Regions from separate parts of the Lysinibacillus sp. G1-3 genome, predicted to be linked through region 1. Evidence: riboswitches for the same ligand, from Rfam matches in the RefSeq annotation. Region 1 holds a riboswitch; each other region holds the start of a gene.
What was found. A riboswitch is a leader RNA that binds a small molecule or an ion and turns the genes downstream of it on or off. The one in region 1 is predicted to bind S-adenosylmethionine.

Region 2: linked by a shared signal. The riboswitch ahead of ACVYAD_RS16885 (methionine ABC transporter ATP-binding protein) and the one ahead of ACVYAD_RS09905 (cyclase family protein) in region 1 are both predicted to bind S-adenosylmethionine.
Region 3: linked by a shared signal. The riboswitch ahead of ACVYAD_RS24110 (bifunctional homocysteine S-methyltransferase/methylenetetrahydrofolate reductase) and the one ahead of ACVYAD_RS09905 (cyclase family protein) in region 1 are both predicted to bind S-adenosylmethionine.
Region 4: linked by a shared signal. The riboswitch ahead of ACVYAD_RS16545 (Na+/H+ antiporter NhaC family protein) and the one ahead of ACVYAD_RS09905 (cyclase family protein) in region 1 are both predicted to bind S-adenosylmethionine.

What each region holds. Positions count from the first base shown of each region.
Region 1 is NZ_JBWHYQ010000008.1:83,430-91,562, reverse strand. Features, by position in the region: gene ACVYAD_RS09920 (MFS transporter) at 108-1,292, shown strand; gene ACVYAD_RS09915 (SMI1/KNR4 family protein) at 1,355-1,906, opposite strand; gene ACVYAD_RS09910 (YuzC family spore coat inner layer protein) at 2,062-2,469, shown strand; SAM riboswitch class I at 2,620-2,724, shown strand; gene ACVYAD_RS09905 (cyclase family protein) at 2,823-3,560, shown strand; gene ACVYAD_RS09900 (Cof-type HAD-IIB family hydrolase) at 3,684-4,457, opposite strand; gene ACVYAD_RS09895 (DUF2225 domain-containing protein) at 5,000-5,695, shown strand; gene ACVYAD_RS09890 (hypothetical protein) at 5,719-6,072, shown strand; gene ACVYAD_RS09885 (DUF4272 domain-containing protein) at 6,612-7,787, opposite strand; gene ACVYAD_RS09880 (MerR family transcriptional regulator) at 7,845-8,133, opposite strand, start outside.
Region 2 is NZ_JBWHYQ010000015.1:100,295-108,427, reverse strand. Features, by position in the region: gene ACVYAD_RS16905 (HEAT repeat domain-containing protein) at 1-862, opposite strand, end outside; gene ACVYAD_RS16900 (response regulator) at 859-1,743, opposite strand; gene ACVYAD_RS16895 (MetQ/NlpA family ABC transporter substrate-binding protein) at 2,205-3,062, opposite strand; gene ACVYAD_RS16890 (methionine ABC transporter permease) at 3,171-3,839, opposite strand; gene ACVYAD_RS16885 (methionine ABC transporter ATP-binding protein) at 3,829-4,857, opposite strand; SAM riboswitch class I at 5,175-5,279, opposite strand; gene ACVYAD_RS16880 (thioredoxin family protein) at 5,342-5,644, opposite strand; gene ACVYAD_RS16875 (toprim domain-containing protein) at 5,660-6,001, opposite strand; gene gcvH (glycine cleavage system protein GcvH) at 6,382-6,762, opposite strand; gene ACVYAD_RS16865 (arsenate reductase family protein) at 6,953-7,309, opposite strand; gene ACVYAD_RS16860 (acyl-CoA dehydrogenase family protein) at 8,128-8,133, opposite strand, start outside.
Region 3 is NZ_JBWHYQ010000032.1:26,458-34,590, forward strand. Features, by position in the region: gene ACVYAD_RS24100 (GNAT family N-acetyltransferase) at 1-448, opposite strand, end outside; gene metH (methionine synthase) at 528-3,959, opposite strand; gene ACVYAD_RS24110 (bifunctional homocysteine S-methyltransferase/methylenetetrahydrofolate reductase) at 3,952-5,799, opposite strand; SAM riboswitch class I at 5,896-5,995, opposite strand; gene ACVYAD_RS24115 (protoporphyrinogen oxidase) at 6,121-7,509, opposite strand; gene ACVYAD_RS24120 (protoglobin domain-containing protein) at 7,790-8,133, opposite strand, start outside.
Region 4 is NZ_JBWHYQ010000015.1:28,936-37,068, forward strand. Features, by position in the region: gene ACVYAD_RS16535 (AAA domain-containing protein) at 50-1,480, shown strand; gene ACVYAD_RS16540 (DEAD/DEAH box helicase) at 1,720-3,057, shown strand; gene ACVYAD_RS16545 (Na+/H+ antiporter NhaC family protein) at 3,186-4,469, opposite strand; SAM riboswitch class I at 4,574-4,681, opposite strand; gene ACVYAD_RS16550 (protein NO VEIN domain-containing protein) at 4,967-6,031, shown strand; gene ACVYAD_RS16555 (non-ribosomal peptide synthetase) at 6,364-8,133, opposite strand, start outside.

The sequences.
Region 1 (8,133 bases):
GAACCCCCTGTAATATTCAAAAGTAACTAAAAGTACCCTATACAACTTTACGATATGTATGAATATTACTATATACTATAAAAAAAATCAAAGGAGATATTAATAGAATGAAAGATACAAAAGTGCCGAATGCCAAACTAACATTACTCGCACTTGCGATTAGTGCATTTGGTATCGGCTCTACAGAATTTATAAGCGTTGGACTACTTCCATTAATTACAGAAGATTTTGATATATCATTAAGTACTGCAGGTTTAACCGTATCTATATATGCACTAGGAGTAACTATTGGTGCACCGCTTTTAACAGCATTAACATCGCGCATAAGTCGCAAAAATGTATTACTGCTTGTTATGGTACTGTTTATTATCGGTAATTTACTTGCAGCAATAGCACCCTCATTCTCATTACTACTAACTGGGCGTGTTATTTCAGCATTAGCACATGGTGTGTTTATGTCTATTGCCTCTGTTATCGCTGCAGATGTTGTAGCGCCTAATAAACGAGCAAGCGCAATAGCTTTTATGTTCACAGGGCTAACATTAGCAACTGTCACTGGTGTCCCACTAGGAACTTTTATTGGACAAGTAACTGATTGGCGAATGTCGTTCATTTTCATTGTGATCATAGGTATTATTGGATTAATTAGTAATGCCATACTTGTTCCTAGTCAGTTATCGAAAAGCAATCCAATATCAATTCGCGATATCGGAAAAGTATTAGGGAATATACGAATGTTATTAATTCTCTTTATTACTGCCATCGGATATGGTGGCGCATTCGTAGTATATACGTATATTTCACCAATTTTAGAGCAGTATATGGGCTACTCACCTAAAGCAATAGTCGTGATTTTAGTTGTATACGGTATTTGCGTTGCCATCGGTAATACATTAGGTGGTCATTTTGCGAATAATAACCCTTTACGTTCTATCTTTATTATCCTTATCGGCTTAGCATTATCTCTACTCGGCATCAACTTCTTTTTAGAATCATCAATCGGTGGATTAATAATGGTCTTAATTATGGGACTATTTATGTTTATGAATGTACCGGGATTACAGCTTTATGCCGTTCAGATTTCAGAAAAATATATACCATCAGCTATCTCAATGGCTTCAGCATTAAATATTTCGGCCTTTAACATTGGTATTTTCCTAGGATCATACATTGGAGGAATTATCGTTCGCCAACAATCATTAGCGCATACTCCTATATACGGATTCGGCATGGTGATGATTGCTGCAGCTACTACGTTCCTATGGTTAATCTTCGATAGAAACAAACAATAGGTACGTTTCTTATAAATAAAAAATGTGAGGAAGGTGCTTTCTAAAATGCCCCTTCCTTATTGCTATTTATTAGATTCAAGGAAAGTATCATCAAAATATGCTTTAAAATTTGGATACAGATAGTCTAATGACGATAGAATATCGGCATCATCATCAAATAAAATTTCATGTTCAATTTCATATATGGCACAACTTTCTTCATCAGCATTATTATTTAAATCAATACAAATTATTTTTCCATACTCTGTATCCCACGAAAATGGAAGATATCCTAAACTGCATAATGATGGATTAAACATATCTCTTACATTATTTAAAGGATCCTCAATACTTTGGTCAGGTATTACACCAAAATAATGATGATACGTTGAAATAAAAGCTTTATACCATTCGGGAAAATTAAGTCCGAACTCTTTTTCTAACGTTTGAATATCTCCCTCCGTTACGGTGGAAGGAATCATTCTCCACACAGACCACTCTGCATCGATATCAACTACCTTCATTTCTTCAGGTACATCCGGGCACATCCACCTACAAAATCCATCTTCAGACACCTGATTATAACGTTCATAGTAAACTTCAAAACCATTTTTTATGTATGCACGAATATCCATTTTAATAACTCCTTTTGAAGAAGAATAAATTGATCGGGATTTAAGCCGTTGAACTGAGGTCCTTTTCGCTCAAGCTTTTCAAAGCACGGCCATTAACACCTAAAGTCTCTGTTGTACATAAGATAATGTATCAACTATAGGATAGGAGGAATTTAGTGTATTACAATCCTTATCCGTATTTTGTCTATCCTAATTATTATCTGGCATGGGTAATGGCAAATCAACCAACTACTCAACTACCTTCTAGACATCTAGCAATGCCTGACCCAACGAATAGAGGTCCATTTCCATCCATCAATACAGTAAAATTAAAGACTTCTGCGAAACGAATCAAAGTTATTATGCAGCAAGCACAATTACTTACGGATAAAATTGATGAATCAGAGCAATTTGCACATGATCTTATGAACGCAGCACAACAATCAAATAAAACAGAAGTTGAAAAGTTAATTGCGTCAACAGGCATTACGGTAAAATTCGATACTACCTATACACCAGATGGATTTCGTATACTATTTACTGATAGCGGCTGTTGTAAGCTAACACTAATTTTGGGTTGGTGAAAAGTTGGTCCTTTGAAGAGGGCCTCTTTTTTTTGCCTTTAGCATCTTCTTTATGAATTATAACCACGTATCCCTACTGAACTTGTAAACTATATATAAATATGCTAAAGTATTCATAAATTTCATTTCTGAAAATTCTTATATTTTATTTTCTTATCAAGAGAGACGGAGGGATTGGCCCTATGAAGTCTCAGCAACCAGCCTATAGGTATGGTGCTAATTCCAAATGGCAAAATTTAGCCTTGAAGATGAGAAGACTTACTGCATTTGCTTTGCACAAGAGTCCTCTTCTACAAGGAGGGCTCTTTTTTATTGTTGCATTCAAAATAATTAACAGAAAGCAGGGAAATATTATGGCAAACGACCTTTTACAAGCAATAAAATTATTGAAATCAAAAGAATGGGTTGATTTAACACATATATTCGGTCCAGACTCTCCTCATTTCTTTATGTTTGATGATGCAAAATTTGAAACATTATTTTCCCATGATGATGGCTTCTTTGCACAACAATTCACTTTCCCTGGGCAATACGGAACACATATCGACCCACCTATCCATTTCGTGCGAGATGCACGTTATTTAGAGGAATTGGAGCTAAAAGAACTAGTACTACCACTAATCGTTATTGATAAATCGAAGGAAGCTGAAATTAACAACGATTACACGTTAAGCATTCAAGATATTCTTAACTTTGAAGCTGAATATGGAGAAATTGAAGAAGGTACCTTCGTTGCGCTACGTACCGATTGGAGTAAACGTTGGCCAGATAAAGAGGCTTTCAGCAACAAAGATGCTGATGGCAATAATCATATTCCTGGCTGGGGATTAGAAGCGTTGCAATTTTTATTCAACGAACGAAAAGTAAGTGCGATCGGCCACGAAACTTTTGATACGGATTCAGCAACAGATTTTCGTAAAAACGGTAAGTTAGATGGCGAATATTTTGTGCTTGAGCAAGATACTTATCAAATTGAGCTTATGACAAATTTGGATAAGCTACCTCCAAAAGGCGCCGTTATATTCAATATTGTGGCAAAGCCTGAAAAAGCATCTGGATTCCCTGTCCGCTCATTTGCTATATTGCCTTAATATAGCAACAGGTCTGATTCAATACATATTGCACCAGACCTTTCTTAATCATTTATTTAGATTTTTTTCCTTTTTAGAAACACGATCAACATAAGAGCTATGAACTTAATACGATTTTTTCCATTAAATGATTTTTAGCTCACGAAGAGCATAATCAATACCATCTTCTGTTGATTTCTTTGTTACAAAATTAGCGACATTTTTTAAAGCTTCACTACCATTACCCATTGCAATACCAAAGCCGACCTGCTCTAGCATGTCGATATCATTATCTCCATCCCCAAAAGCAAGTGCTTCTTCTGTACTCAAGTCGAAATATTCTAGTACAGCTTGAACAGCAATAGACTTAGAAATATCATGTTGCAAAATATTTGTAATGTAAGGATGCCACCTTTTAAATAATAAATGAGGAAATGTAGAGGTATACTTTTTCTCAATATCCTCATCAACATATAAACACATTAAATACACCTCTTGCGTTACAATATCTTCATTGATAACGGGAAACTCCCGCAAAGATAATGTTTCTTTCATAGCTTTTAATGTTTCTTCTTCTTGGACGTTATTCATTGATAATGTTTCTGTGAAAAACGATAGACTTTGTTTATTTTCATCAGCAAAAGCCTTCACTACTTGGACCACTTCTTTGGCGACCGGTATTTTATGTATGACTTGATCTTGGTGCTTAACATATGCACCATTAGCTGTAATAAACGTCTCTATTCCTACATTTCTTAAATCCTGGCACATTGATAAAGGTCTTCCTGTAGCAGCTACAATATGAATTCCTTTATCCTTTAATTGTTGAATAGCATTCCTTGTACTTTCTTGCATACGACCATCTTCATAATTAACAAGCGTTCCATCTACGTCAAAAAATACAATTTTATAATCCATTGTTCTCTCCTTTTCATTTTGTATATTTTCACCAAGTGCATTGGTGATAAATCTATAATTAAAAGGCTAATTTTCACTACAGGCAAGCGTTGTATGACTCCTCTTATTGGTCAACATCCAATTCTACATTTTTCCAACTATTACAATTTTCATTTTACATTAAGAAACATCTTTATACCGAAATTAGTTATAGGTAATATTACATATGCAATAACTTTTTTAATTAAATATATGTACGTATTTTGACAAACTTAAAAGAATGTATAACTTGCTTTAACTACACCGATAAACACTATTACGGGTACATACCTAAATTTCAAAAAACTAAGAAAGTAATGAACATTTTTATTTTAATAATTCTAAAGGAGTATACCAAAGAACATAGAATTGTTAAAATAAGAGAAACTAAATTAAATATATTGAACGACATTGTCCTTCATATAAATAGAACAAAAGAAATATACCCACATCCATCTCACTACCTTCAGAGGTGAGAGTATTCTACATGAAATTATTATTTGGGTGGAAAGGAGTTGATTCTGATGGCATTTAACATTTACTACTATGAAAGTAGTGTGGATTGTAAGTTTTGTAAAAAGCATTTTACTACATATAAAGTACGCCCTAATCGATATAAAATTATCGAAGAACAAACAGACTTCATGCCAGTTTATGAGGGTTTAAACCCGTTATTATATGAGGTTGCCGTTTGTCCGCATTGTGGCTACGCTTACCACAAATCAATGACAAGAACGTATGGACCTTTCATGCTTCTTATAGATGAGCTTTACATTAAAGAGCTACAAAAACCAATGGATATTTGCAAAGAACGTACGATTGATGATGCCATTGTAAGCCTTAAATTAGCCTACCTTGTATCAAGAGCATCAATGGAAGAGTCACTTCTTATGGCCAATTTCGCACTAAAAATAGCATGGCTATATCGCTTAAAAGATGATCATGAATCGGAAATGCGCTACCTCTTTGCTGCAAGAGACTTTTACAGTAAATCTTTTGCATCCAATCAAGAGGGCGGTGAGAGAATTCAATATTTACATGCAGAATTAAGCCTTCGACTTGGAGATATTGCTGAGGCGAAAAAAGGATTCTCTCGATTAATTGCAGATCGACATGTTTCCAATAAATATCGAAAACTAGCACGAAATCGTTGGGAAAACTATAAATATGACGATCAACCTAACAACGTAAATGACAATATAGAAGAAGTCATCAATTAATATAAACAGGGAGAGTAATAAATATGCTGCTATTCACCAAAAGGATTGATGTGAGAGAAGAAGATATTTTTTCGGAATTACATCATTTTTTACTAAGAAAAAATAATCGCTATTTAACGAACGATGAGGTAGTTTCATTAACTGGGGTTTCATCAGACCTACTCTATAAATGGGTCAAAACAGGAAAATTAAAAAAATCGATTTTCCCTAATTTAGGTGCACCTTGTGAACGCTGTGGACAAATTACTCAGGCAAAAATCTGTGTTAGCTGCTCATCAACCATCGTTAGTACATTAAAACAAGAGGAAAAGGATCGTGCATGGTTCAATCAAATACAACGGAATCATCCTAGAGCTAGCACTTATCACTATAAATAAAATTACATCTCTACAGTGTACTTACACTTTGGAGATGTTTTTTTACCTTCCTCCGCTTAAATAATCCAAAATAATGACATTTGACCAAATTTAAATAAACTCCCCTTTTACTTTAAACTTCACTATCTATAATTGGTCTTAACATATAACGAAGGACTGATAGAGAGTGACAAAAGGTAAGTAACGTAAGGTCTTATTATCATTAAGTATCGCACTAACAAGCTTTGTAGCGTTCAACGGAGTTTCAAATGCATCCGCAGCAGTTCCAGCGATAGAAGAACGCTTAGCTTTAGATTCTTCTGATTGATAAAGTAAGTAAGCCGAATTATATAAGGTAAAACTTTAATCAGTGGGGGTCTCTTCATCCCCACTGATTATTAGTCTTTACCATTCGAGTTTTTACGGGCAGTCCTTTCTTACTTTTGAGGTGAGGTTTGCACCTGACGCTTCACTTTCGGTAAAGTAAATTACTGCACATTAATACAGGATTAAATAATATTATTAAAATAGCAAACTAGTTTGCTACTTTTCATTTAAATTCAAGTATCCATCGAAATAGTATCCCATTCTTCATTACGATGCCCTATCAACCAGAACAACCCCCTACGTCTTTCCATAACGATACTTTCATTCATCCCCGCAGGAGCTGGTCGTTCTTGTATACGACTATCTACGCAAGCCCAATGATATCTGTAGATTTTGTCGGCTTCATCCAAAATATCTTCCTGACTACGAATGCCCGCTTGAAGATAAAATTGTTCAAATGTTTCACAGTTAGAAACAACTTGAATGGCATACTCGCAATCGCATACTTCATCAGGAAAATCAAGCTCTTCAACAAAGCCAAGTGCCCAAATAAGCGTCCAATAAGCCTCGTATTGCCATGAAATATTAATGGCTTCTTGCACATCTGGTTCTGAAGCTTGTAAAAAGTCTCTTTCATTTTCAGTTAGATAGTTTTCCACTTTATATGTGCGTAACATATTAACGAAAAAGTCCCGCGACTCTTCCACATTTCCGCCTTGTGCCACATCACAAGCAAATTGAATAACAATTAACAGAGCTACAGCTCTTCTAGCAATGTCTTCTTGGGTTTTAAACTGACAATCCTCAATTGGTGGGAGCTGAGGGAGTGAAGCTGTATATGGAATAACTCTTTCCTTTAAATAAGCTATCGTGTTATTTTTTCTTTGCTCCCCTTCTTCTGATGACACCTCTTGTCCCATTACTTTGTGTGTACACGCTTGAGGTCTGAAATTGGACGGTCCTGATTGCCCGTCAGGATAAACAATAACGGCCCCTTCATCGTCTAACAAAGTGCCATTCGGTAAAAAGCCAATCCCCCCTATTTTTGATAGCAGGTCCGTAAATAACAGCAACTGGTCTTCATTTATTTCTTTTTCTGATTCGATCGCAATCACTGTATTTAAAACGGATATTTGAGTCAACACTAATTCTTTTAACGGATCTTCTTCAAAAGGAATGTTATTGTAATACCCCATCATCCCAGGAATATTATTAACGAAGTATTCTGGATTCGTATCTTCAGACATGACTCTAATGATTAATTTATGTTTTTTAAACAGCGCCTTGGACTTTAATAAATACTCGTTTTCATTTTTACCAATAGCAAAACCTTTTGCAAAAACATCTGTAATTTTAAACTCAATATCATCAATGTTGTTCTTAGATGCAAATATTGTGAAATAGTTCATTCTTCTCTCCCCTTTTATTCACCAACTATTTTTTGTACCTAGAGTGCATACTACTGATCAACAACCCTTTTTAATTTCTATCATAATTTTCGTTACATAATCCTCTTCACGATTTTTAATAACGGCGTCATAAATATATTCCTCATATACGTATTTCCCTAGTTCAAAGCCCCTTTCTCGCATGACCTTAAATAATCGCTCATATGATTCACCCAATGTAGTGGACGTCCCTACATGGTATCCAACAATAAAATCCCCTTCAATCGCTTCGAAATAAGGATGGCCCTCTCGTGGATTCGGCTGCTCTATATACAAGTAACTATAGTTATCATAATTTCCGGCTAAT
Region 2 (8,133 bases), on a different contig from region 1:
TATAGTTTAGTGGTACATGCTTAAAGATTTTCGCAACCATTAATCTTATTTCCCAAATATCTGATGTCACAAATGGGACATAAGGATCGATTTCATCAATTACACCAATTTCATAAAGACCTTTTAATGCTCTGATTTGTATTTCTGGAACCTCATGCGTTAATAGCTGTTTTAACTGATCAATGTATTGTATATTTCTTTTGACAGCTGCAGTATCAATTGCAGCAAATTGGATATTTGTTGTCCAACTATTAAAGTCTTCAAATAATCGAATAAATACGTCATCCTCTAACAAGACAAATACTCTTCTATACTCGCTTTCAGAATAATGAATGTTCGATTCTTTAATTTTTTCGATAAACATTTCAGGTCGGAAGAGAGAGTAAATTTTTAACAGTTGAAAATATTCCTCCTCCGAAATTTTGGTTTTTTCGAATTGAAGACATGCCTCTAATAAATCCTCTATCTGTAAATCAGCAATATGATATAAAGCATTCATCCTAATGCTCCATCGTTTACTGGATAAATCCTTTTCATAAAACTTTTTTAAATAGAGATTAGAAAACTCTTTTATTTTGTGTTCAACTATTTCATTGCTTATATTTTTCAAATAAGATGAAAAGATTATTTCTATAGCTGCTACTTGAGCTCTCCCTCTGGGTACAAGCACTATAGAGAAAATTTCATCATTCATTAAATAGTTGTACCACTGCTGTGAGGAGTTTTGTAAAAAAGTATCACGCACTTCTGCAAAACGAATCTCCCGCTTGCGCTGAACAAGTATATAGATCGTAAATAAAAATAGAACTGTTAATAAAACACCGCTGACCGTTAAAAGAAAAGGAATCGACAGCTTGATCATAGCCAAAACCTCGCAAAAGTCTTCTTAATTTTTGCTTCTAACAAACGTAAATTAAATGGTTTGACGATATATTCATCGACACCACCTTCATAAGCATTCAGTGTTGCACCCTCTGAGTTTCGTTCAGACATCATATAAATGATGAACTTTTTCTCATTCGGCATTTCTCGCAAAATGTGCAAAATTTCTAAGCCATTTTTACGTGGTAAAATATCGTTCATCACAACTAAATGCATATGGCCAGATTTATAGTGATCGGACTGTAAAAAATCATAGCCATCCTCATAGGTCGACACGTCAAAAGTATAATGAGGAATGTCTAAATTTTCGAGTGTCGTTTCTAGCACCTTTCTAAAGATTTCATTCTGTTCAATAATGCTAACCTTTACTTGCTCCATCGGTTGTACCCGATAATCTGTAACCTGTTCTACTGACCAAGTTGGCTGTTCTTCATCAGCTAGTTTGTGCTTATTTTTCTCTAACAATGTTTCAAAATCAACATTATTATTTCTTATTTCAGTAACGGAAGCTTTTAACGCTATTTGTTGAAATTCCCTTTCTTGCGTTAGAATTGCGAAAATCCGTTTTAAAAATGCTTTTACCTCTACTTCACTACTTTGTAGAAAAAATATTCCCCAATGCATGCCATCTGCTAGTTGGAAAAGTAAATCTGTTTTTCGTATTTTAGATTTTAGAAAGGCTGAAATTTGATGATTCACTTGATTACAATCTATATCAGTTTCTTGTGAGGAATTCGCTACTTTAAAAAAGACTGCAGTCATTGTTAAACGTGAACGAATAACACTCTCACGCAAAATTTCAAAATAACCTTTCACCTCATGCTCTTGCATGATATCTTCCGCAACAATTAATTTATTCATTTGTGTTCACTCCAGTTGATGGAAGAAGCATTGTATTCTTCTTCATTATTTTTCTATCATTTTTTTGATTTATAAACACAACAACTATAGTAATAAATATGACTAAACAATTTCTATATAAAATTTTTGGTAAATCGATTACTTGTAAAATATTATTATATTTTTGCTATAAACTACAGAATAATACCTTCCCTGACAAAAAGTTATATTTTTCTGATAAAAGACAGCCTTTTTACAGTAAGAAGAAAGGGTATGTAATCTTTTAAACTACATACCCTTTCAAACTCAAAAAAACTCTATTTTATTCCAGCTTGTCGACTTATACTGCGATGGGAAGAGTGAAGCCAAACCCGGGGAAAGCGCCAACTCGGAGTGAAAATCAACTTTTAAAATTCTTTTAATAACAAGGAAAAAGGGTATGTAAGTTTTATACTTACATACCCTTATCGATAAATTTCAAATTATTTAACTGGTACAACTGAACCTTTCCATTCTTCAATAATGAAGTCTTGGATTTCTTTAGATTTTAATACTTCTATCAATTTTTTAATTTCTGGTTTTGTTTCATCACCAGCACGTACAGCTATAATATTTACATAAGGAGATTCTTTATCTTCAAGAGAAATTGCATCTTTCAATGGATTAATGTTGTTATCGATTGCAAAGTTCGAGTTAATTAAAACTGCATCGCCTTCATTATTTTCATACATTTGTACAAGCATTTCCGGAGCTGTATTTGCATCGAATTTGAAGTTTTTAGGGTTTTCTGCGATATCTTTTATTTCTGCTGCTGTTTTATCGACGCCATCTTTTAATTTAATTAAGCCCTTAGCTTCTAACAATGAAAGCATACGACCGTGGTCTGAAACTGAGCTAGAAAGTAAAATTGTTGCACCTTTTGGTAGATCCTCAAGAGATTTATATTTTTTAGAGTAAATTCCGATTGGTTCAATATGAATGGAACCAGCATTTACAAAGTCATAGCCATTTTCTTTCATGCTAAGCTCCAAGAATGGTAGGTGTTGGAAATAGTTTGCATCAAGTTCACCTGACTCTAAATGTTGGTTTGGTAATACATAGTCTTGATACGTTTCAATTTTAAGATCGATACCTTCTTTAGCTAAAGCTGGTTTTGCTTTTTCCAAAATAACCGCATGTGGTGTATTAGAAGCACCTATTGTTAATGTTACATTTTCTTTATTGTCTGATTTATCACCAGATGATGCGTTTGAGTTTGTATCATCTTTTTTACCAGCACCACAAGCAGCTAAAGCTAATACTAATACTGATAAAAATAATCCTGCTAATAATTTCTTCATTTTATTGCACTCCCTTTTAACTAATTTAAAATATGTTAGCGGTATAAAACCGAAATAACCTTTTGGATGTCCGTAGCGAGCTACGCTTTTTTTGTCATTAGCGCCTTTTTAGCGTTTATCTGTTTTGGCTGTAATTAAGTCGCCAATCCATTGAATAATAAATACTACTATTAAGATTAATATAGTCGCCATTAAAGTTACATCTTGGCGATTACGTTGGAAACCATCTAAGAATGCTAAGTTTCCTAGACCACCTGCACCGATAATACCTGCCATCGCAGTATAGCCAACAAGTGCTACAGCCGTTACAGTAAGACCAGAAATAAGCGCTGGTAACGATTCTGGAATTAATACTTTCCAAATAATCGTTGACGTTTTAGCACCCATTGAACGAGCCGCTTCAATAACGCCTTTATCGATTTCACGTAATGAAATTAATACCATACGCGCATAAAATGGTGCAGCTCCGATAATTAGTGCCGGTAAAGCCGCATCTGCTCCACGAATTGTGCCGAGTAAAAATTTCGTAAACGGAATTAATAAAATAATCAAAACGATAAACGGAATCGAACGGAAAATATTAACGATTGAGCCTGTTAAAAAGTTCACCAGTTTATTGGCCCATATTTGGTTAGGACTTGATAAAAACAATAAGATCCCAATTACTAATCCAAGTATAAATGTGATCACCGTAGAGATTGTTGTCATATACAACGTTTCATACGTAGCTTCCCACATTTTTTCCCAGTCAACATTCGGAAAGAGACTAGTTAGCATTGGCAATCACCTCCGTTTGTACTTCGACTGTATGCAAGTAGCTCAGTGCAGCTGCAACATTCGACTCTGTGCCTTCAATTTGTACGATAAGTGTACCGTACGCGCCATTTTTAGTTTGCGAAATATTACCATGTACTATACTTACTTCTACATCACACTGTTTCACAAGATGTGAGATGACAGGCTGTTCTGTTTTTTCTCCTACAAATATTAGCTTTACAAGTTGTCCATTAGGGTAGTTTGCTTTAATTTGTGCCACAGTTTCCTGTGTTTCCTTCGTATCTGTAATTTGAGAAACGAATTTTTTTGTAATGTCAGCTTGTGGCGCTTGGAATACTTGTAATACTTCACCACGTTCTACAATTACTCCAGCTTCCATAACCGCTACACGGTGGCAAATTTTACGAATAACATGCATTTCATGTGTGATTAACACGATCGTTAAACCTAGTCGCTCATTAATATCGACAAGTAAATCTAGGATAGCATCTGTTGTCTCCGGATCGAGTGCGGATGTTGCCTCATCACATAACAATACTTCTGGATCATTAGCAAGTGCACGAGCGATGCCTACACGTTGCTTTTGTCCCCCTGATAGTTGTGATGGATACGCTTTAGCACGTCCGTCTAAGCCAACTAATGTGATCAATTCTTTCACACGTGCCTCACGTTTTGCCTTTGGAACACCTGCGATTTCTAGTGGGAAAGCAATGTTTTCCGCAACAGTTCGAGACCAAAGTAAATTGAAATGTTGGAAAATCATACTGACCTTTTGTCTAGCATTTCTAAGCTTTTGCCCCTTTATGGATGAAAATTCTTGATTGTTAACCGTTACCGTACCTGATGTAGGCTTTTCCAAACCGTTTAACAAGCGAATCATTGTACTTTTACCAGCGCCACTATAGCCGATAATGCCATAAATTTCACCTTTATCGATAGAAAGGTTGACGTCTTTAACTGCTGTTAATTCGCCATTCGAGGTTTTGTATTTCTTCGTAATATTTTGAAGCTGAATCATAGCGAATTCTCCTTTTTTTTATCAATTGAGCCTCGGCATAATTGCGTCCGGAATCGACTTTGTGCTTGCACAAAGAAATCCTTTTCGATTCCATGACATCCGCCGGAGGCTTTAGGCCAACAAATGTTTTCTGTGCGAAAGCGTAGTGATAACGCAGCGGCGGCAACATGACGTTGGTCACTCAGTCGTTGCCACAGGATGTGACGTTCTTAGACTGAGTTCCTCTATTTCAGCGGGTGTTTCGGTGAAAGAAGTAAAAAAACCCCTTCAACTATAGACAAGTAGAAGGGGTCACGTAACTTATACGCTGAACCGTTCTCTCATCTTTCAAAGATAAAATCTTTGGGTGATTTGGCACCTTTTCACTTTGTGATGGTTGCCGGGCTTCATAGGGCACTTCCCTCAGCCGCTCTTTATAAGAGTTCGATATATTTATATTTTTTAGTATATTCGTACTTTACCACGTGAGTAAAGTTCAGTCAATTTATTTTTTTAACAATTCGTATAAATACGGTACGGATTGAAAAGCATAAACCTTTTCCGTCACTTTTCCGCCTTCACATACAAGTAAACACGGTACACTTTCGATTTTATTATCATAAGCGATTTGTTCGATAAAATTAATATTCGCTTTACCAACCTGTAGCTGTGGTAGCAATTGCTCAACAACCGACATCATTTTCGATGCAACTACACACGTTCCACACATTGGTGTATATAAATAAAAAGCAGCCTTTTCACCCGACTGGATAGCCACGTCCCACTGCTCTTTTGACCATTCTTCCATTTTTTTCACGCAACCTTACAAAATATATTCATTATGGATTGAGAAATGCGCACGAATTAAGATTGCCGCTAACACCTTTCTCGGAGTTGTCTCTACTTCCTTATATGTTGGCATAGTACGTAAATGCTCAGCCTCTGGATAATGTCTGTCCATTAATGCTCGTAGCTTATCACCCGATGTATCTGCATCAAAAAATGTATAAAGCTCACAGCCTTCATATGGATCAAGTAACTCTTCTAATTGATGCACACCAATTGTACCATTCGTGCAAAGTATTTTAACATGTTCATTTAAAATAGGTTCAATTTGAAGCTTATCCGAACGGCCTTCGACAATTAAGCATTTCCCCTCGAACATAACGCCACCCCCGTTTAGACATATCCCTTATCATTATTATATCAATAAATCTTGTCATTGATACTGTTAGACACCTATTGTTAAGGGAATATACTTGCATTCACCCTCATCCACTATGATGGCAGAATGGATGAAGATAATAAAAAACGTCGGTAGTTTCCGACGTTTTTCTAATCAATTATGCCTCGGCATAATTGTGTCTGGAATCGGCTTTGTGCTTGCACAAAGCCGATTCCGTGACATCCGCCGGAGGCTTTAACTTCTTTCAGCGGCTATTGGGACACCCACTGAAAAGTATCTTAATCAACATTCATCTCAACATCTAAAGAGGTAGGAGACTATTGCTGAAAGAAGTTAAAGGCTTGTCTTATAAGCTTGTCTTATTCTGCAATCATTTCATCGTATTGCTCAGCTGTCATAAGCTTTTCAACTTCTGATGCATCAGCAGGCTCTACAACGATCATCCATGCTTTTTCATATGGTGATTCATTAACGAATTCTGGGCTATCTTCTAAATCTGCATTTACTTCAACTACTGTACCTGAGATTGGTGCATATAATTCAGAAACTGTTTTTACAGATTCTACGCTACCAAATGGATCATCTGTTTTGATTTCGTCACCAACTTGTGGAAGTTCAACGAAAACGATATCTCCAAGTTCAGATTGTGCGAAATGAGAAATACCGATACGTACTTTTCCGTCTTCTACTTTAACCCATTCGTGCTCTTCAGAGTAACGTAAGTCTTTAGGTGTGTTCATGCAAAAACCCCTCCATAAATATGTAATATATTCACTTTCAGTGTGCCATACTTCTTCCATAAAAACAAGAATCAATTATGCCTCGGCATAATTGTGTCCGGGATCGGCTTTGTGCTAGCACAAAGAACTCTTTTCCGATTTCCATGACATCCGCCGGAGGCATTAACTTCTTTCTAAGAAGTTAATATCGTTATTTCCAAGCTTGCTCAAAATCTGATTCTTTAAACCCTAACGTAACTTTTTTTCCATCAGTTACGATTGGACGTTTAATTAACATACCATCTGAAGCAAGCAGTTCAAGTTGCTCCTCTTCAGTCATTTCAGCAAGCTTATCTTTCAAGCCAAGCTCACGATATTTCATACCAGAAGTATTAAAAAATTTCTTTAAAGGTAGTCCACTTACTTGCCATAAGTTTGATAGTTCGTCCTTTGTTGGCGGTTGTTCGACAATGTGTACATCTTCATATGAAACTCCATTGTCATTTAGCCATTTTTGTGCTTTTTTACAAGTAGTACATTTCGGATATTGAATAAATTGAATCGTCATTTAAAGGCTCCTCTACTATCATTTTTAGGAACTACACTTTCAGTGTATCCCTCATTTTCTGTAGTATACCATCATAACCGTTACGAACCAAAATGAAACTCATCATATTAAAGTGTATGGATGATTCCCGTTCCGGCTGGGCGCTTTGTTGCTGACGCTTCGCTTTCGCACAGTTAAAACATTTGCCGCTGTCGCTTCGCTTTCGCGCAGTTAAAACATTTGTTGCTGACGCTTCGCTTTCGCACAGTTAAAATATTTGCCGCTGTCGCTTCGCTTTCGCGCAGTTAAAACATTTGCCGCTGTCGCTTCGCTTTCGCGCAGTTAAAACATTTGTTGTTGTCGCTTCGCTTTCGCGCAGTTAAAACATTTGCCGCTATCGCTTCGCTTTCACACAGTTAAAATATTTGCCGACAGATGTACAATCGCCTTCACTATTCTGATTGATTATGGTGAGTAGTCATAGAGCCCTCATTTGACTTACATAAAATTTATTAAAGTTCTACGGTATTGTGGATTGGTGTGAAAGGCTACTCGACTCCCGTGGGAAAGCGAGACAGTCGAGACCCTGAGGCCAACATGATGTTGGTCACGGAGGCATTGTCACAGGACGTGACGCATTTAGCCTTCGTTCCTTTAGCGAAGGAAGCTGCTCGACGCTCGCCCACAGGAAGCTTTGCTCTGCGCGAAAGCGAAGCGGCAGCGACAAAGCGAGTAGCCTGGAACGGAAATTACCCCTCGTTTTGCAGCGCTATACTTTATTTCCAACAAAAAAACCTAGCTATCACATCTCTGTGGATAGCTAGGTTAAACCTGCCATATTAAAC
Region 3 (8,133 bases), on a different contig from region 1:
GATCAAATTTATAGCCTGCATTTTTAATTGTACCTACATATTCAAAGCCTAGTTTTTCATGTACTTTAATGCTTCCGATATTTTCACCATCAATGCCCGCTACGAGTGTTTTCACATCTTGCTCTTTAGCAATTCGGATAAGCTCATGCATTAATTGGATAGCTATTCCCTTTTGATAATGATCTTTATGCACATATACAGAGTGCTCCATTGTGTGCTTATAGCCTGGATATGGACGGAACTGACTATATGTTGCAAAGCCGGCTACTGTGCCATTTACGTCAAAGACTAGCAGTGGATTACCGATTGTTTGCTGCTCCTTGAACCATCGTCTTTTTTCTTCTAACGATTGAGTTTCATATCGATAAACGGCTTTGCTCGTTAAAATAATGTCATTGTAAATATCTAAAACACCAGGTAAATCTTTTTCTTCCATTAATCGAATCATCATGCTCACGTCCTACTTCAATTATGCCGAGGCTTTAACCTTAACCTCTTTACATAAAGTTATACCACTTTTCCTAGCATTACACATTAAAATACCGAGCATCTGGATGTGCAAAGACTATTGCTGAAACAGAAGCTTCAGGCTCCATCATAAAGCCTTCCGTTAAATGCACACCAATGTCTTCTGGTTTTAATAAGCCAAACAATTTCTCTTGATCTTCTAAGTTCGGACATGCAGGATAGCCAAATGAAAAACGCTGCCCTTGATATTTTGCTGCGAAACGATCACGCATTGTAAAATCTGTCGCATCCGGGAAGCCCCATTGATCACGAATTTCTTGGTGCATACGCTCCGCAAAGCCTTCCGCAAGCTCAAGTGCTGTAGATTGTAATGCATGACTTTCAAGGAATTTTCCTTCATCTTTTAGCTGACGAGCCTTCGTCATAACCCCTTGTCCAGCTGTTACTACCATTAAAGAAATATAGTCCATTTCACCACTTTCAACTGTTTTCAGGAAATCTGCAAGACATAAAAACGGTTCAACTTGCTGACGTGGGAAGGTAAATCGTTCAATTTCTGTTTTGCTATTTGCTGGATCATAAACAACGACATCATCCCCATCGGCTTGTGCAGGGAAAAACTGATACACACCCGAAGGCTTCAATAAATCACTTTGTAAATAATCGTCGACTAAATCTTTTAACTCTGTTGCCCTTGCATCGCCAGCATCAAGCAACTGCTGTACTTGACCTTTTAAGCCTAGGTGATGTCCAAGTAATGTCCGCATATTAACATATGGATATAAATGCGAAACAGCGTAATCTCTCTTTACATGGCGTCGCAAATCAGCCGGAAGAAAGACAGACGCTTCCTTTACCGTGCGTACAGGCTTAACAGTTACTTCTTTAGCCGGGCGAGCCGCTCTTTTTTCGTCTGCCTCTAAGCGTTTTTTGCGAGATTCCTCAATTTCAACTAAGAAATCAGCACGTGTATCTGCCCCCATTAACCGATTTACTTGCTCTAATCCTTGCATCGCATCCTTTGAATAAATGACAGGACCATTATATTCGCCAGCAATTTTTGTTTCAGTAAAGCGACGAGATAATGCCGCTCCCCCTACTAAAATAGGGACATCAATACCCGCTTCCTTGAAATCTTGAGCTGTAATAACCATTTGCTGTGCTGATTTTACAAGTAAGCCTGAAAGCCCGATGAAATCTGGCTTCTCCTTACGAATCGTTTCTATTAACTGAGCAGGTGTTACTTTAATGCCAAGATCAATTACCTTATAGCCATTATTACTTAAAATAATATCGACAAGGTTTTTCCCAATATCATGCACATCGCCTTTTACAGTAGCGAGTACCATTTTCCCCTTGCCAGCACTCTCTTCATTTTTCTCCATGAATTGCTCTAAATGTGACACTGCTGCCTTCATAACCCCTGCTGATTGTAACACCTCTGCTACGATGAGCTGATTATCGTTAAATAAACGGCCAACCTCTGCCATTCCGTCCATTAATGGGCCATTAATAATATCAAGCGGTGTTTCGAAAATTTCACGAGCAGCATCTAGATCCTCAATAAGCCCTTCCTTTGTACCTTCTAAAATATAGTAAGCTAAGCGACCTTCTACTGTTTTCGGAATATCTGCCTCTGTTTTTTCCTTCTTTTTATCACGATAGAAATCCGTGAAAACAGCTAATGTTTCATCATTTGTATGGAAGAGTAAATCATTGGCTAGCTTAATTTCCTCCTCAGGAATGGATGCATAACGTTCTAGCTTCTCCGTATTCACAATTGCATAATCTAATCCAGCCTGTGTACAGTGATATAAATATACGGCATTTAATACTTCACGACCTACTGGTGGTAATCCGAACGAAATATTACTTACACCAAGCACCGTTAATGTACGTGGCATTTTTTCTTTAATCAGGCGAATTCCTTCTACCGTTTCAAGTGCTGAACCAATATACTGCTCATCTCCCGTTCCTACTGGGAACATTAATGGGTCAAAAATAATATCTTCAGGAGCAATACCCCACTTTTCTGTTAGCAATTTATAGGAACGTTCAGCAATCTCAAGCTTGCGCTGTCGATCAACCGCCATGCCTTGCTCATCAATTGTCCCCACTACTAAAGAGGCACCATATTTTTTCACTAGCGGTAAAACTGCGTCAAAACGCTCCTCGCCATCCTCTAGGTTTATAGAGTTAATAATGGCTTTCCCTTGAGAAAACTTAAGTGCTTCCTCAATTACTTTTTCATCTGTCGAGTCAATTACAAGAGGTACTTTTACTTTTTTTACAACCTCCTGCATAAAGCCACGTATATCTTCTAGTTCATCGCGGTCAGGGTTTGCTAAACAAATATCGATAACATGTGCTCCATTTTTCACCTGGGCACGCGCGATTTCTGCAGCTTCCTCAAACTTCCCGTCAATAATTAAATTTTTAAACTTACGAGAACCGATTACATTCGTCCGTTCTCCAATAAATAACGGACGCATAGAATCGTCATACACCAATGGCTCGATACCAGAAACTACATGACCATGTGTGGCATCTGGTAATTGACGAGGCTTTTGGTCCTTTAGCACTTCTCGAATAGTAGCAATATGTGCTGGAGTTGTACCACAGCAGCCTCCTACAATATTTAACCACCCCTTTTCCGCAAAGCCTTTTAGCTTTTGTGACAGCGAATCAGGTGACTCATGGTAGCAGCCTTCCTCGTCAGGTAAGCCTGCATTCGGGTAACAGCTAATATAGCCTGTTGAAAGCTCTGCTAGTGAACGGATATGATCCGTCATAAACTCTGGTCCAGTTGCACAGTTTAAGCCAACTGATAATGGCTTAATATGCTCGATGGAAATGTAAAAAGCATCAATTGTTTGACCGGCCAATGTTGTTCCCATCGGTTCAATTGTTCCTGATATCATCACAGGTAGCTCTTTTTCAGTTGCCTTAAAAGCACGAGATACCCCTAATGTTCCTGCCTTAACATTCAACATATCCTGACTAGTTTCTAGCAACAGAACGTCAGCTCCGGCTTCGATTAATGCCTTGGCCTGAACATAGAAGTTTTCCTCTAATTCATCAAATGTAATACCACCTGTAACTGACAAGGTTTTTGTGGTTGGTCCCATAGCCCCCGCTACAAAACGTGGCCAATCGGATGTAGAAAACTCATCTACTACTTTGCGTGCAATTTCCACAGCACGTGTATTGATTTCTTCTGCCTTCGCACCAAGATCATATTCATTTAATACAAGTGGAGTACTTCCAAATGTATTTGTACAAATAATATCTGCTCCAGCTTCTAAATATTTTCTATGAACTTTTTCAAGCACATCTGGTCTAGTTAGCACGAGATTTTCATTACAGCCATCATATTCCTCGCCGCCAAAATCCTCTGGTGATAAATTTTCATTTTGTAGCATTGTACCCATTGCGCCATCAAGAATTAAAATTCGTTTCTCTAGTTGTTCTTCAATCAAGTGCTTAGCCATTTATACTTACCCCTTTTTTCTGTTCATCCAATTGCTCAATAAATTTCATCAATTCTAGTGTCATGTCATAGCGTAAAAATGGTGTGATGAGGTAAATACCATTGAAATATTCCGCTGCTACTTCTACTAATTCCTTGGCAATTGCAATCCCTTCTAGTGTTGCGCGTTCTTTATCATCGCCACATGCCTTCATACGGGCTAACACATCATCGGATAGTTTGATGCCTGGCACTTCATGATGTAAAAACTCCGCACTTTTATAGCTCGTTACTGGCATAATACCTATATAAATTGGTGTTTCTAAATGCTTTGTCGCCTCGTATATTTCCACGATTTTTTCCTTTGTATAAACAGGCTGCGAAATAAAATAATCTGCCCCATATTCAATTTTCTTCTCTAATCGAGATACCGCGCGATCTAGTACACGTACATTAGGATTAAAGGCAGCCGCTACAGAGAAATTCGCCTTTTTACGAAGTGGTTTCCCCGAGAACGATACACCTTCATTTAACTGTTTTATTAATTGGATTAGCTCCATTGAAGATACGTCATAAACGCTTGTGGCCCCTGGGAAATCGCCCACCTTCGTCGGATCTCCAGTCACTGCTAAAATATCGTGAATACCTAGTGCATTTAATCCCATTAAATGTGATTGAAGTCCAATTAAATTACGATCTCGGCATGTTATATGAGTTAACGGTCGTACCCCGTGTGTTTCTTTCAGTAAGGCACCCATTGCGACATTACTAATCCTTGGAGAAGCAAGTGAATTATCTGCCATCATGACTACATCTGCGCCCGCCTCATATATTTTTCTTGCTCCCGCAATAAAGCCTTCAATTTCTAAATGTCTTGGTGTATCTAATTCCACTATAACTGAGCGTTCTCGTTTTACTTTTACATGTAATGGTTCGTAATTTGCTGGCTCAGCCTCACGGACAATCTCTACTTTTTCTGGCTTTGCATACTTTTCTTCGACTGGAGATAACTCCTCTAAGTACTTTTTCGCTGCAGCAATATGCTTTGGTGTCGTACCACAGCAACCACCAATTAAACGTACCCCCTGATCACGAAGCTCTACAGCTGCTCGACCAAAATAATCTGCCTCCGACTCATAAACGACACGGCCATCCTCTACATCAAGAAGAGAAGCATTCGGATACGCTGACATAAATGCTTTCTTAGGAAGCTCCACACCTTCAAATGCTTGTATTGTATGGTGAGGACCTAAGCGACAGTTAACACCTACGAGATCAGCACCTAGCGCTTCAAGTTCATGTAAAGCGTTATTTAAGCTCATTCCATTTTGTAAAATTCCTGGTTCGTGCATAGAAACTTGAGCAATAATCGGTAATTTCGTTTTAGCTCGTAGCATTGCTAAAGTCGCTGTTAACTCTTCAAAATCATAATATGTCTCAAGTAAAAGGCCATCTGGATTTCCTGCAAGTAAAACGGTTGCCTGCTCATCAATTGTTGCTAAAATTCCCTCTAACGTTGCGTCGCTTTTTCGAATACCACGGATTCCCCCAATAGTACCTAAGACAAATTGTCCACCATCTGCCGCTGCTCGTTTTGCAATCGTTATAGCAGCTTCATTAAACTGCTGCACACGAGATTCTAATCCATAGCGGGCTAATTTTATGGCATTAGCTCCGTAAGTGTTCGTTTGAATAATATCGGCACCTGCCGCTATATACTCTCTATGAATCTTTTCAATTAATTCAGGTCTTTGTATATTCATTTCCTCGTGGCAATACTCCAAGCCATAGCCATATAAAACTGTACCAATTGCACCATCTGCTGTAAGAACATGCGTTTTTAACCTTTCAAGCAATCCCATAAAACTAGCCTCTCTTCCTTTATTTATAAAAATTAAAATGCAAAAAGCCTTCTTTTACATAAAAAGAAGGCTTTAACGTTTCGTCATTGTTTTTCCTTCTCATCTTCGACACTACGGTCCTCTGGATTTAGCACCTGACAATAAGTTGGTTGCTGAAGCTTCATAGGGCCAGTCCCTCAGCTTCTCTTGATAAGAATGTTGTATGAATTTTTTAAATAATTAAAAGAATCATATCGTTTACGAACGATTGAGTCAAGACTATTTCACAGAACAGAGGTAAAATCTCACGAAAAATACCATATTTTGATTTAAATCAAACAATTACGATAGTTTTTCAGCAAGCTCCTCACCAATTTTTTTACCATTTTGAATACACGCACCTATGCCCACTCCGAAATAAGAGCAACCCGCTATTGATAAATTCGGATAGTTTTTCTCAAGCTCTTGTACGAGACCTTGCAACGCTTCACGATGTGCCAAATCATACTTTGGCATTTGGTCGATCCATTTTGTCACGTCCACAATTGTTGGAGTTTCCTCAATCCCCAAGCTTTTTCTTACATCCTCTAGAGCAACCGCTGCTAACTCTTCATCTGACATCAAACGCAATCTCTCATACTCAGGGTTAATGCTCTTATAAAAAAGTCGTACAAGTAATTTTCCTTCTGCTGACGTGTGTTTCCACTTGCGACTTGTCCACGTTGCTGCATTACAAATAACATCCGAATTATGTGACACAATATAGCCTGTTCCATCCGCGGGTAATCTATTATCTGGTACATCAAACCCTAAGTAAATCGTAATGGCGGATGCAGTATTGAATTGTTCAAAATAGCCGTTCAAAGATTCATCCTGCAATAAGCTTTGTACCGCTTCATTTGGCAGTGCCATGACAACATGATTTGCTTCAATTATTTTACCGTTTGCTAATGTAACGGAGTACTGATTCTCCTGCTTTTTAACACTTATAGTGGCAATCCCTTTTATAATTTCTACATCCGTTAATGTTTCTTCAAGTCGATCAATTAATGACGATAAACCATTTTTAAATGAAATAAATTTTTTATTGGCGGCTTTCAAAAATTGTTCCCTGTTTGCATCAAAGCCTTTAATAATACTACCGTAATCGTTTTTGTAATCGATTAAATACGGTAAAGTGGAAGCAATTGAAAGTTGATTTAAATCTCCCGAGTATACACCTGCAAGTACGGGCGCTATTTGGTTTTGAACAAGCTCCTCACCTAAATAGTACGTTAAAAATTCCCCAATCGAACTTTCCTTTGTAAACTCTTCATTTGGCATGGTTAAATCCTTTAATGCTTCTTTTTTACCTTTCTCTGATACAAGCGTGCTTTCCTCTAGAGATTGTAAGCTCATAGGAATACCAAACGTTGAATCTGCTGGGATAGCATGTAGCTCATTATTTGTGAAAATATACGAAACACCCGTTTCGTTATACACAAGATTTTGTTCAAAATTAAGTTCTTCTACTAACTCCATAACACCTTTATGACGCGCTACTATAGAATCTGCTCCTGTTTCCATGATAAAGCCTTGTTCATATGCAGAGTGAAGCTTACCACCAAGGTATGTATTTTTTTCAACGAGTACAAGCTTTACATTTAAGTTTTTCTCCTGAACTTGACGTTGTAAATAATGCATCGTACACAAACCCGTAATTCCGCCACCTAATACAACTACTGTTTTCATATTAACCGCCCCTATTTTTAGTTCTTTATTTCAGTATAAACTTTTTTTATCGAAAATTACGTTAAACCCTTTACAAATTTAGCAAAAATGGAGCTATCCAGCGCATAGGATAGCTCCATTCTTTTCTATGTTCAATTAGTATATATTGAATTTAACAGCATATTTTCACCGGTATTTTTATCTACCTAGCGGATCGTATATATTAACAGTTGATATAGTGTTATTATACACTACAGTGTAAAGCATCTTTATTTTTCTTTGTCTCTTGCTTTTCACTTCATTAATTTAAATTTTGTGCAAAGCTAGCTAGTTCTTCAGCGGAATTTTTCACTTCATTAAAAGCAATACCTAATTGACTTAGTACTTCTACTATTGCTTGTACTTCTTTTTCCATCTGTCCATTTTGTTCTTTGGCTTCGGTCATAGCGTCCAATATATTAGTAAATTGGCCTTCCGTTTGAACCATGTTTTCCTCACCAGAAGTTACCTCTTCTTGAATATTACTAAGCGAGTGAACAAGTTTATCAGTCCGCTCATTCGTTTTATGTAATAAAGTCGCAACCGATGTGACAGATTCCTTTGTTTGAATCGATAGTTTTCTCACTTCATCTGCAACAACACTAA
Region 4 (8,133 bases), on a different contig from region 1:
AAGAATATAATGATGAGTAAAGATAAAACAATGAAGGAAGGTGTATTTTATGGAGGATATAAAAAAAATATTAGATTATTGGTATAGTCTTGAATATTTTTCTCCTTTTTGGCCAGAAAAAAATACGAGAACTAGATATTTAAATCAAAAAAGTCGTAGTGTTGAATGGTTACAAAACCCCAATACGAAAAATTCATATGATGTGTATCTAGGGAGAGTTAACTCACAAGTTTTAATAGAAGAAATGTTAAAAGTAATTGGGAAGAGCGATGATTTAATTGAAAAGGACAATTCCTTAAGCTGTTTGTGTGCCTTAAAAATATCATCGACAGGTTATTATGTCGATGGGTCTTTTACGTTGTCTACTTTCGTTTGGGCAATGTCGAAAATTATTATTGAACAGGATTTAAAAGTAGATTTGAAAAATGAAAAAATTAATGAACTAAATGGAAGTGTAAATACATATTTAGTTTCCTTAAATAAAAAGCTTGATTATGAAGATTTAGAACAATTATTTGTGTTTCTATTACGAAAGTTGAGTATAGTACATCTTGTTTCATCTTTTAGTGCTGTTATAAATAAAAAAATTGAGAAAAAAGAGTTAGAAGAAAGTACCGACACTAGCACAGATATGATGAGTAGTTTCTATATATCTGATATTGATATGATCAGAAATAAAATTACTACTACGGATAGAATTACTCAGTATATTAATGCATTGAACGATAAAACAAATACCAAAATTGAAATTGATCATGATATAACTCATATGAAAAAATGGCTCTCGATCGAAAATTATCCATTAGGGAAATGGCCTTCTGAGCACAGTCCAAGTTTAATGCAGCAATTAGCTATTAATTTAGCAATTTCGGATAATGCCCATGAAAGTAATGTTTTTTCGGTAAATGGTCCACCTGGGACTGGGAAAACGACTTTATTAAAAGAAATTATTGCTCACAGTATTGTTGAAAGAGCATTGTATTTAAGCAATTACAATAAACCTGAAGAAGCTTTTAAAAAACAATTATTTAATAATCCTCCAAATGAGTTTTCGAAACATTTTTATGCCATTGATACAAAATTAAAAAAATATGGAATTATTGTTGCTTCTAATAACAATGCAGCTGTTGAAAATATTTCAACAGAGCTTCCACTGGCAAAGGATGTGAAAAAATCGAACACATCTCTTTTCAATATTGATATCCAGGAAGAAATTTATTTTACTGACATTATAAATTCAATAATGAAAGAAAAAAGTTGGGGATTAATTTCTGCGCGTTTAGGAAAAAAATCGAACATTAATGAGCTTAGTAAAGCAATTTGGTTTAATAAAGACATTAAAAACTTGCAACAGTTATTTAAGGAACAAGCTCCGAATTGGCAAGAAGCGAGAACAAAATTTAAAAATAAGTATAATGAATTAATTGTACATCGTAAGTCTATTGAAGATGCCATTAAAGAAGTTGAAAAGCACAAATAGAGCATACGTTACTAGAAAATGAACATGCATTAAATCAAAAAAAGCAAGACATTACTCAAAGTGAAGAGAAATTAAAAGTATTAAATGAAAATGAGCAAAATCTATATAATAGGTTACCTTGGCATAAAAAGATTTTTTCATTCTTATTTAAAAATGATTCACTATTTATTGAACTAAAAAATACTAAAGAAAAAATAATTGAAACGACAATTACGCATACAAGATTAAAAGAAGGATTCGTGGAATTACAAGCTCTATTAAATAGTTGTAAAATATCTTATCAAAAAACGAAAGATAATTTACAAAATAAATTAAATCAATTCAAAAAAAGTTCTGAAACAATACAACAACATAAGAAACGTTTCGGAAATAATTTTGCAGGAGACGAATTTTGGGAAAACATTCAAACTAATGAGAAATCACAATTAGCAGCTCCATGGACAGATAAAGAATTCGATATATTACGTGAGGAATTATTTTGTTATGCGTTAATGCTTCAAAAAGCATTTGTATTAAATTCTAAGGAAACTAGGCAAAATTTGAGTTGTCTTGTGAATATGTGGAAGGGGGTATTCACGGAGAAGGATAAAAATTTAGCATATGGACATTTATTAAATACATTATTTTTAGTTGTGCCAGTTGTTTCGACAACGTTTGCCTCGATTTCTACATTTTTAAATCATATTGATAAGAATGAATTAGGTACTTTAATTATAGATGAAGCAGGTCAAGCTACGCCATACTCGGCTTTAGGTGCCATTTGGCGTACGAATAAAGCTATAATTGTTGGAGACCCTTTGCAAGTGGAACCAGTAGTTACTGTCCCTAAAGAATTAATAAAGAGATTAGCGGATGACTTTAATATAAGTTCTGAATATCAATCATCCGAGCTTTCTGTACAGTTGTTTGCAGACAACTTAAATAAATTTGGCGGTTACAGAGAATATTTAAACGATAAAATTTGGTTAGGGTGTCCGCTTGTTATTCATAGGCGATGTTTAGATCCGATGTTTTCGATTTCAAATAATATTGCTTATAATGGTCGTATGTTTAAACAAACCTTAGGACCCAAAGAAGATTTGTTATTATTGCTTGAAAAATCTACATGGATTGATGTAAAAGGAGTCGAAGTAGGAGGTAAAGATCATTTTGTTGCTGAACAAGGAGAAATTGTGTCAGACATGGTGATGAAAGCTATTATACTTCAAAAAGGATTACCGAATTTATATATTATTAGTCCATTTAAATCGGTTGTGTCGAGCATTAAAAGAAACCTAAAGTTGATGTTGAAAAGTAATCTTAGAGAGCTAAACTTTGAAATGATTGAAGAATGGGTAGATCGAAGTTGTGGTACTGTTCATACTTTTCAAGGTAAAGAAGCTAACGAAGTCATTTTTGTTCTTGGTTGCGATGCAAAAAATGGCATAAGGGCTGCAAATTGGGTAGGTTTGAAACCTAATATTCTAAATGTGGCTGTAACTAGAGCAAAATATCGATTAGTCATTATTGGCGATGTGGATTTATGGAGCAAAGTACCTTATGTTGATGATGCAATAAAAGCGCTGAAGAATAACTAAAAAAATATTTATGAATAGCCTCAAATAAAAAATCCAATTGTTTTGATTAAATTCTTTTCAAAACAATTGGATTATTTCAAGATAATCAATATTTTTAAAGTTACATCGCCACTTTAAAGTGATAAAGTTTAGGCTTTCTTTGGTCTCGGGTATCCAATAAGGATAGCAATAGCCCCGCAAATCCCTATCAAAATCGGGTAGAAAGAATACTGCAGCATACTAACTGGCGATATTCCGGCTACGCTTGCGGCTGCTAGGAATTGGGCTCCGTACGGCAGAAGCCCTTGAGTTGTACAGGAGAAAATATCTAAAATACTTGCGGATTTTCTTGGCTCAATCCCATACTGGTCAGCAATATTTTTTGCAAGCGGGCCAGCAATTAAAATAGCAACTGTATTATTGGCCGTAGATAAATTAGTTAGGCCCACAAGGCCGGCAATCCCAAATTCGGCACCTTTTTTTGATTTAATTCTTCGTGTGGCAAGGTGAAGTAGGAAGTCAATTCCTCCGTTAAGCTTAATAATCTCCACCATTCCAGCTATTAAGATTGCAAGAAATGCCATTTCATACATGCCTGACATTCCTTCGCCAATCTTTTGGAAAAGGTCCATTAACTGATAGCTACCATCCGCTAAGCCAACAGCCCCGGCCAGAACAATTCCAAATGCAAGAACAAGGAAGACATTCATTCCAATTAGCGCAAAAATAATAACCAATACATAGGGAACAATTTTTACCCAACTATAGCTTAAATGCTCTACTTGTGCCGCGGTTTCGCCCATTGTGATAACTCCTAAAAAAATGCTTGTTGCAACAGCTGCCGGCAACACAATCCAAAAATTCACCTTAAATTTATCTTTCATTTGTACGCCTTGTGAACGAACGGCAGTAATGGTTGTATCTGAAATAAAGGATAAATTATCGCCAAACATCGATCCGCCAACAATCGCTGCCATTACTAAAGCCATGGAAAAGTCGGTATGCTCACTGATCCCAACTCCAATTGGCGCCAGTGCAACAATTGTTCCTACCGATGTACCCATTGATAGGGAGATAAAGCAAGCGATGATGAACAAGCCTACGACAAGCAGGTTTTGCGGAATGACTGACAAAGCAAAGTTAACAGTGGAATCCACTGCCCCCATGCCTTTTGCTACCTCTGAAAAGGCTCCAGCTAATAGAAAAATAACAACCATCAGCATGACATTTAAATTTCCAGCGCCTTTACAAAAAATATCAACCTTATTCGAAAACGATTCTTTTCGATTCATTGCCAGAGCCACAGCGCCCGAAATGGCAATGGCTACAATAACAGGGAATGCATAAAAATCACCTGTAATAACCCCTGAACCAATAAATAAAACTAAAAAAACAACAAATGGGATTAGCGCCCATGGATTTTCTTTCTTCATTGTTCTACCTCCAAAAATTAAAAATGGATACGTCTTTGTCCATTTTCCTCTAAAAAAGACCTCTTCTTGAAAACAAGAAGAGGTCTTATATCTATAAAACACTCCTCTTATCTATCAAGCCTTTGCTTGCTGGATTTGGCACAGTAACTTACTCACAAAGTTCCGCTGCCGAGATTTCATAGGGCCAGTCCCTCCATCTCTCTTGATAAGAAGAAAAACATATTATTTTTTGCACAATAATGAAATATTATAATAAAACATCTATATTTGCAACTTATTTTTAATCAATTTCAAAAAGGTCATCTGTTTTAGGCTGTTTCAGTAAATAAAGAGAAGCTTTTCGCGAAATTTAGTGTCTTTAATTTTTCAAAGCTAATATTATCCACCTAATAATGGATTTTTTTGACAATGTTATAATCGTGAATTATAGTAAAAATACAATATTTAAATAATATTAAAATTGAAATGGAACGTTTCTTGAAACTAAGGGTGAATATATGAGTAATTTTATTGTTATGCAAAATGCTACACACGAGGAAGAAATTATCGGGGGATATATGTGGTCCCCGCAAAAAAATAAAAGTGGAAATAGCAATCATGCGTACGAACGGATGGCTACAATTAAGGCTGGTAATAAAATTTACAGCTGTTATGATCAAGCGATTCGAGCGGTAGGTATAGCAACTTCAGATTGTTATATTGCAGAACAACCGCATGAGCTGCAGGAAAAAAATCTATGGTCAGATGAAGGTTATAAGGTGGATGTAGATTACACAATTTTAGAACATCCAATTATGATTAGAGATGTTTGGGGAGATATGGAATCTGATCGTCCGCAAAAATATTCAGCCTTTCAAGAAAATGGACGAGGAAATCAGGCTTATTTATTTCCTTGTCCTGAAGCTTGGGCTAGCTTGTTTGATAGTTTTCTTAATGAAGATATCCCTGAAGTAGAAGTAGAACTAATAGAAGATGGTGAAATTAACGAGGAAACGTTTGCTACTTCTAGTTACGAGCAAGGAGAGTCTAGAGTTAATAATAAGATAGCGGGCAGTACAAAGAAACGGGGTCGAGTGGTAAGTCAAGACCAGCTACAAAAAGACTTGAAAAAGCGTAAAAAAATTGGTGATATTGCAGAGCAAAAAGTATTTGAATATGTGAAAAAGAAAGTAATAGAAGTATTCGGTGAAAAATACGGAGATCAGGTAGAGCATGTAGCGCAAACACAAGGTGATGGATTAGGATACGATATTACAGCATTCGATTATTTACAACCACAGACTCCTCCAAAACCAATAAAAATTGAAGTGAAGGGTACAACATCAACAAGTACAAGCGCAGTCTATTCAATTACTTATCCTGAATTGGAAAAGTTCATTCTGTATAAGGATGAAATTTGGCTAGTACGGGTATATGGTGTAGGCAAGAATAGTAAGATGAAGATGGAAATAGATAATGACTTTAGTAGTTATAACTCTGTAAGTGATTTGTTGACACGAAAATATGCATATATTCCATCAACAATTGATGTATATGGCACTCGAGTGGAGAGCAATAAATGAATTATAAAACTAATAAAAGATAAAAAATGCTTTTATGTCAGAATCTGTGGAAGGTTTTGTCCGATTTTTAAATTCTATAAATTGAGGGTAACGTTCTAATACTTTCTGATTGATTTCTTTAACAGACGAATCTTGAAGAAAAGACAAATTTAAAAAACTCAATAGATATGGTAGGAACGACCAATACTATTGAGCTTTTTGTATTCAGCTTTTTAAACTTTAAAAGGTAGAGATTAAATTTCGTTAATCCCACGCTCTATTAATATGGCATAATCTTTAATAGAGGTTTTATACTATAATGAAGATTTTAACATTCCTGAAATTCTGTATACTTAGTCTAAAATAACTGCTAAATTATTTTTATCGACTTTACCATTTAACGTTAAAGGTAATTTATTTAATTCAACATAATAAGACGGTACCATAAAATCAGGCAAAAATTGCAGCAAGTATTCTTTTAATTCTATGGCAGAATTTTGCTCATTCATCACGATATAAGCCGTTAGATATTTATTTTTATTTTTATTTTCTCTTGCAATAACACAAGCCTCTTCAATGGAAGGATGTTGTAAAAGTTTTTCTTCAACTTCACCAGGCTCAGTTCTTCTCCCGCCAATTTTTATTTGATTATCAATTCTACCCAAAAATTCAATATTCCCATCAGGTGACCATCGTGCTAAATCACCACAAATATACATTTTCTCATTTTCTACGAATGGATTTTGCGTAAAACGCTCACTAGTCAAATCAGGACGATTTAAATATTCTCGAGAAACGCCTACGCCTGATATACATACTTCTCCAGGAACACCAATAGGGACAGGCTGACGATTTTTATCTAAAATATAGACTTTATAGTTAGCAATAGGTTTACCAGTTGGAATATTATTTCCTACTTTCTTACTTGTTACTTCAAAATATGAAATACAAACAGTAGTTTCAGAAGGGCCGTAGGTGTTATATATTTTTACTTTGTCAATCAAATTACTGATATATTCTTTTCTTAACACATCGCCTCCGCTAATCATTGTATGCAATGATTCTACAAGAGGATATTTATTTAATTCATTCAATAATAGTGGAAATCCACTAATCATTGTGACTTTATTATTTCTCATTATATCTAGAAGTTTTTCTGTAGAGGCTACATCATCCCTACAAGCTATAACTAAAGTTCCGCCTGTAAGCAAGATTGGGAAAATTTCTTCTACAGAAATATCAAATGATACTGTTGATTGTTGTAGCATAATATCATTTTCGTTTATGTTGAATTCATTTCTAAAACTATGATAATAGCCTACAACATTTCTATGTTCAACAGCAACTCCTTTTGGTTGACCGGTTGAACCAGAAGTATATAAAGTATACATTAGATTATTTACATCATGTAATTTATCCAAATTACTAGTAGGATAATGATGTAAAGGGTAATCGTCAAAATATATTTTCTCGCAAGGAATTGATAATTCTATATTTAAATGGCTATGAGTTAATAGTAAATTTATGTCTGCTTGTTCAAACATATAATTAATACGTTCTAACGGGTAAGCTGGATCAACTGGGAGATATGCTCCTCCCGCTTTAAGGACAGCAAACATACAAATTATCAAATCTTCTGATCGTTCTACTATTAAACCAACTAATTTTTCTGGTTTAACACCTTTTTGGCGCAATAAATGTGCTAATTGATTTGATTTTTCATTTAGTTCTTTATAGGTTAATTTTCTATCTTGGCAAATCAATGCGATTCTATCTGGCCCTTTTTTAACTTGATATTCAAAAAAATCATCAATTGTTTTAGTTGAATCGTAGTTAAGTAAATGGCAATTAAAATCATATAATACTTGATTTTTTTCTGTTTCTGAAAGAATATTGATGGCATTAAATGTTTTATGTGGGTTTGATAGTAGGTCAGTTAATATATTAATGAAATGTTCGTTCACTTTAGAAATTGTAAAAATATCAAATAAATCAACATTATAAAGGACAGTACATTCCAATAAAGAATCTACTTCTAAGCTTATATCAATTTTGTAAGTTTCACAGAGTCGTTGAATGTTATTATCCTTTTCACCAGTCAATAAAGCTGATCCAAATAATCC